Regions from separate parts of the Pseudogracilibacillus sp. SO30301A genome, predicted to be linked through region 2. Evidence: riboswitches for the same ligand, from Rfam matches in the RefSeq annotation. Region 2 holds a riboswitch; the other holds the start of a gene.
What was found. Region 2 has a riboswitch for S-adenosylmethionine ahead of SPD89_RS04455 (methionine ABC transporter ATP-binding protein). Riboswitches for the same ligand answer to the same signal wherever they lie in the genome.
Positions count from the first base shown of each region.

Region 1: linked by a shared signal. The riboswitch ahead of SPD89_RS02695 (O-acetylhomoserine aminocarboxypropyltransferase/cysteine synthase family protein) and the one ahead of SPD89_RS04455 (methionine ABC transporter ATP-binding protein) in region 2 are both predicted to bind S-adenosylmethionine.

Region 1 is NZ_JAXHDD010000002.1:203,746-206,947, reverse strand. It holds gene SPD89_RS02700 (hybrid sensor histidine kinase/response regulator) at 1-1,010, opposite strand, end outside; SAM riboswitch class I at 1,328-1,441, shown strand; gene SPD89_RS02695 (O-acetylhomoserine aminocarboxypropyltransferase/cysteine synthase family protein) at 1,587-3,202, shown strand, end outside.
Region 2 is NZ_JAXHDD010000005.1:63,040-66,241, reverse strand. It holds gene SPD89_RS04460 (methionine ABC transporter permease) at 1-628, opposite strand, end outside; gene SPD89_RS04455 (methionine ABC transporter ATP-binding protein) at 618-1,649, opposite strand; SAM riboswitch class I at 1,805-1,919, opposite strand; gene SPD89_RS04450 (thioredoxin family protein) at 1,994-2,311, opposite strand; gene SPD89_RS04445 (toprim domain-containing protein) at 2,329-2,688, opposite strand; gene gcvH (glycine cleavage system protein GcvH) at 2,785-3,165, opposite strand; gene SPD89_RS04435 (arsenate reductase family protein) at 3,185-3,202, opposite strand, start outside.

The DNA.
Region 1 (3,202 bases), on a different contig from region 2:
AGCATAATGCCATAACCAACAAATAGGATGTATGAAGATGGAATAATGAATAGTGCTAGAATTAAGAGGCTATATGTTTCAAATAATACTCTGAAAAAAACATGTCTTAATTTAAACACATATTTTATGAATTTGAGAATAAAAAACACGGTACCTGCGAATGACAAATAGATTAGTTTAAGCGACCATTCTGCATTGATAGGAAACCAATTTAATAGTATTTTATCCTCGTCAACGATGATAGAAAAAGCAGCAAAAATGAGTAAAAGTCCGAAATAAATAAGTTCTTTATGATATACGCTTCTACCCATCATATATAAGCTAAAAGCATATGCACTATGTACGAGTAATATTAAGACAACCATTAATTGCGTTATGGTTGTAAAGCTTATTTCTCTGTCTATAGCATTCCCTAGCCCAAATTTAACAGTGTTTGAAATACCGCCTTCAAACGCCTTTTCAAAGTTTGCTACATGTACAACTAGTTCTATCTCGTCGTTCGCCGTATGGAAATAGCCCTTAGAAATTCCTAGCTTACTCTTGTATTGATGAATAGTATCGGAAGGTCGACCCGTTTCAGTTACTAATTGCCCGTTTACATATACGCTAGCCGCTGACTCAATATCCTTAAAGATTAACCCATAATTTTTCTGTTCACTTTCGTTATCAGTTGTTGGCAAAAGTACTTTTAATCGATAGGTACCGTAGTTTATTTCCTTATACGGATTCTTCCAATGCCCTGGTATAGTCGTAAAACCACTTGCAACATTTTTTTCTAAGCCAAAATTTATAAATTCTCCCGGATAAAACTCCCATTCTCCATCAAGCGTTATTGTTTCCTTATCCGTAAAATTCCAGTGACTTAAATCAATTACACCCTCTTCAGCATGAGGGTGATCGGGAGTTTTATGGTAAAAAATCCACCCAATACGAAAACTTGTTAACACGAGCAGAAATATACTTATCAAAAGAAATACTTTTTTATAGGACATCCCGTTACTAGCACGCATCGTTTTCAACCCTTTATACTCTCACTTTTAATTATTACATCAATTATCGTTGGTGGCACCTACTTTTACAAGATTAATTTTCTATCTGCAAGTTTTATTATTCCAATTGGTATTAGTGGTTGCCTTGAAAATGATTAGAAATATTAAAAATCGATGATTTAACCATAATCTAAATCGCCCAAAATGTAATCGTTTTCAAAATAATGAACAATTAGTTTTTTATATAAGTTTTGTTCATTATATTCACAATTAGCAATATTTTTAGTTGACATTAAGTACGAAGCATGTATAATAAATAGTAATTTCATAATGAGTATCTCTTATCAAGAGCGACGGAGGGAATAGGCCCGATGAAGTCCAGCAACCATAAAAGCTTATTGTTAGCTTTTAAAGGTGCCAAATCCTACAGACGATTGTCTGGAAGATAAGAGGAGGAAACGACTATTAATACAACACCCTCTTCTATTCTTTCTAGAAGAGGGTTTTCTAATTTTCCTTCTCTACATGCAAGACGTACATTGCTTCAAAATAAAAACGGGGGATATCATCCCTAAAAATTTAAGGAGGAATTTAGTTATGTCAGAATTTACATTTCAAAAGGACGATACCATTTTATTACATGGGGGGCAAGAACCTGATCCAGTTACAGGTTCACGTGCGGTACCAATTCATCAAACAACATCTTATGTTTTTCGCGATACAGAGCATGCTAAAAATTTATTTGGTCTTGCGGAAACGGGAAATATTTATACTCGAATTATGAATCCGACAACAGATGCGTTTGAACAGCGAGTTGCATTACTTGAAGATGGTACTGCTGCGGTTGCCACAGCTTCAGGAATGGCCGCCATTACGTATGCTATTTTAAACGTTGCTAGTGCTGGGGATGAAATTGTCGCCGATAGTAATTTGTATGGTGGTACATACAACCTATTTGTCCATACACTACCTCGTTTTGGAATTAATGTAAAGATTGTCGACGGTACAAATCCTGAAGCAATAAAAGCTGCAATAACGGACAAAACAAAAGCAATTTTTGGCGAAACAATTACGAACCCAAGTTTAAATGTTTTTGATATCGAAACGGTTGCTGACATTGCTCATGATCATGGTATTCCGTTAATAATTGATAATACTTTTGCACCAAAATTTGCTAAACCAATTCAATGGGGGGCGGATGTCGTCGTCCATTCCGCAACAAAATGGATTGGGGGACATGGAACGTCGATTGGAGGAGTTGTCGTTGATGGCGGACGCTTTAACTGGGATAATGAAAAGTTTCCAGGATTTACGGAAGCCGATGAAAGCTATGATGGACTCCGATTTGCAGATTTAGGTCCTGTTGCCTTTGCTCTTCGACTACGTGTTCAACTATTACGTGATACAGGGGCATCGATCAGTCCTCATAATGCATTTTTATTATTACAAGGTCTCGAAACATTACATGTACGTCTCGAACGTCATAGTGAAAATGCAATAAAAGTAGCAAAGTATTTACAAAGCCACCCAGCAGTTGAATGGGTAAATTTTCCGGGAATTGAAGATCACCCATCCCATGAGTTAGCAAATAAATATTTCTCTTCGGGATATGGATCGATTATTACATTTGGTATTAAAGGTGGACTTGAAGCTGGCAGAAAATTAATTGATAATATTGAGTTATGGTCACATGTAGCGAATGTTGGAGATGCAAAATCATTAATTATTCACCCAGCATCTACAACTCACCAACAACTCAGTCAAGAAGACTTAAAGAAAAGTGGCACACCAGAAGAATTAGTTCGTCTATCTATCGGAATTGAAGACATTGAAGATATAATCCAAACATTAGATAATGCTATTGCTAAAGCAACAGGAATTTCTACTATTGACACTACAGTAGAAGAAGCAATTAAATGGCTATTCTCATCACCTTTTGATCGCAGTGAAGGATTAAGACAAAAAACAATTGCTGTAAAAACTGAAATTGATCTACAAAAAGCGTTTAATTTGTCAAAACAAGGGTATAAAATTATCAACCTAGATGAAACTAATAAAGATGAAGTAATTGATGTAATTGTAACGGAACAACCGTTATCTGAAAATGAGCTTGATACTTACTCCAATCAAGGATTAAAAATTATTTGGAGCAGTAACTTTAAAGGCTTTGAAAATTTAAGCACTTCAGTTCAAGTAGTAAGTGGAAGAGATCT
Region 2 (3,202 bases):
TAAATTGGAAAATGAAGACGATGAATACGATTATTACTGAACAAATAAATACAATATCAAAGGCTCTACGCTGGAATCCAGCATAATATGCGTAACTTCCAAGGCCACCCGCACCAATTGCACCTGCCATTGCCGTATAACCAATAAGCGCGATTGCGGTAACAGTTATTCCTGAGATTAAAGCAGGCATCGATTCAGGAAGAAGAACTTTAAAAATAATAGATCGTGTACTTGCTCCCATTGATTGCGCCGCCTCAATAACTCCTTTATCTATTTCCTTTAAAGCAATTTCTACTAACCTACCATAGAATGGAGCGGCACCAATAATTAAAGCTGGTAAGGCTGCATTCGGTCCTCTAATCGTCCCAATTAAAAAATACGTAAATGGAAAGAGTAGAAGTATTAAGATAATAAATGGAATTGCACGAAACACATTTACTATTGTTGCTGTAATAAAGTTAATCACCTTATTTTCCCAAAGTCCATCTTTGGCAGTTAAGTATAATAGTAATCCGAGTAACACACCTATAATAAAAGTTCCAGTTAATGAGATTAATGTCATATAAAACGTTTCATACGTCGCCGTCATTAGTTTATCCCAATCAATATTAGCAAAATTAAGTGTCATCTCGAATCAGCTCCACTTCAACTGAGGCTTCTTTAATAAAGTTAATCGCTTTTTCAATTTCAGCTTTGTTTCCTACCATTTGAACAATTAAGGTACCTAACACACCATTTTGTGTCTGCGTAATTTTTCCTTGGATAATATTCGTATCAACGGAAAACTTTTTCGATACTTCACTAATTAAAGCTTCATTTGCAAATGCTCCTAAAAAATGGAGGCGTAATACTTTTCCATGTTTCTTTACATTATTGAGAATGTCCGCAACACTTTCTTCTACGTCTGGATTTGCCATCACTTGTTCCACAAATTTTTTCGTAATAGGTTGTTCTGGGTTAGAGAACACATCTAGAACATTACCAGTTTCTACGATCTTCCCTTTCTCCATAACAGCAACCCGATCACATATTTTGCGAATCACATGCATTTCATGTGTTATTAAAATAATCGTAAGGCCAAGTTTTTGGTTAATATCCACTAGCAAATCTAGAATTGAATTAGTAGTTTCTGGATCTAGTGCCGATGTAGCTTCATCGCAAAGAAGCAGTTTCGGATCATTTGCAAGTGCACGTGCGATCCCTACACGCTGTTTTTGCCCTCCGCTTAGTTGGGAAGGATAGGCTTTTTCTCTTCCAGTTAGCCCAACCAAATCGATCAGCTCTTGAACTTTCTTTTTCTGTTCTGTTTTTGGAACACCTGCTATTTCTAGTGGAAAAGCAATATTTTCCTCCGTCGTTCGAGACCATAAAAGATTAAAATGTTGAAAAATCATCCCGATTTCTTGCCTGGCTTGTCTTAACTTTTTGCCTTTTAGTTTAGTCATTTCTTTTCCATCAATAATAATGGATCCATCCGAAGGCTCTTCCAAACGATTTAGTAGCCGTACTAATGTACTTTTCCCCGCACCACTGTACCCTATTACCCCGAAGATTTCTCCTTCCTTTATTTCTAATGATAGGGAATCTACTGCTGTAATCGGGCTTTTATCTAGTGTAAAAACTTTCTTTAAATTTTGTATCGATATCATGATTTGCCCTCCTTTTACATCGTTGGTTTGGGAAACTATGAAATTCGCATAACATTAGGTACATACTCTAATGCCACCCTGTTTACTCATTCAGATACAATTAAAAAAGTCTTCCTGTAAGAGAACAGAAAGACTTAACAATCTATCTTCACATTCTCTCATCTATCAAAGCATCTGCTTTGCAGGATTTAGCACCTTTCAATTTTGGAAGTAAAATTGAAGGTTGCCGCGAATTCATAGGGCCAGTCCCTCCATCGCTCTTCATAAGAGTTAAGATGTATTCCTTTTTATTGATAACAATAAACAATATAGCATTATATCTGTTTTTATGTCAAGTAATACGTTTAATTTTGTCGAAAGAGCTCGGGTACATACGTCCATACATAATGATATATATTTGCAACGGAAAAGAATGTATACACTTTTTCTTTAACTTGATCGTCTTTCATAACGAACAAACAAGGTACACTTTCCACCTTATATTTCTGCATAAATTCCGGGTACAGTGATGCGTTCATCTCATAAAAAATATCTTGCTGATGTGTTTTTTCGATTTTTTCTAAAAATGAACGCGCTACATGACAAGTTCCACAAAAAGGGGTATGAATGTATAATAAATAGTCACTTTTTTGTTCTAATTGTTCTGCGGTTATTTCTTGCAAAAGAATCACCAATTTCCTTATAACATCAAATACAATGGATCTATTTTAAAGTTATGTTTTACTAATTCATGAGCAATAATATCCAGAGGAGTTAGTTCAACTTGTTGATAATCATCCGGAATATACATTTGAATGGAATTGGGCAATTCAGCAGTTAATTGCTTCCTTAACCTTATTCCAGGTTCATCTGCATCAACAAAAATATATACATCACGATTATCTAGATCAAATTCATCTAACATTTCATCAAACTTTTCCACGCCAAATGTTCCGTGTGTACAAACGATATCGATTTCCTCTTTGATTATTTTTTGAACATGCATCTTATCGGATAAACCTTCTACGATAATAACTTTCTTATCATTTAAAATACCCAATGCTTTTCCCCCAATTTCAAGGTAGCCATCGTTGAAAGCTAGAAGTCTCTAAAAAACTACATGCACCCTTAAGGTAGGGTGCAAGTAATATTATTCCTATTTAGAAATATAAGCATTATATTCTTCAGAGGAAAGCAGATCATCTAGTTCTTCATCAGCGGACGGTTCAACAACGATCATCCAGGCTTGTTCATAAGGAGATTCATTAACATACTCTGGATTATCTTCCAAACCCTCATTAACTTCTACAACTGTCCCGCTTATTGGCGCATACAATTCTGAAACTGTTTTTACAGACTCAACACTTCCAAACGGCTCATTCACTTCAATTGTATCGCCTACCTCTGGAAGTTCAACAAAAACGATATCACCTAATTCATCTTGAGCAAAATCAGTAATTCCAATTCTAACATCGCTTCCTTCTCTTCTTACCCATTCATGCTCCTTCGAATAAAGTAAATCTGTCGGTAAACTCATCTCTAATACCTCCTAATTATTATATTGACCAATTGGC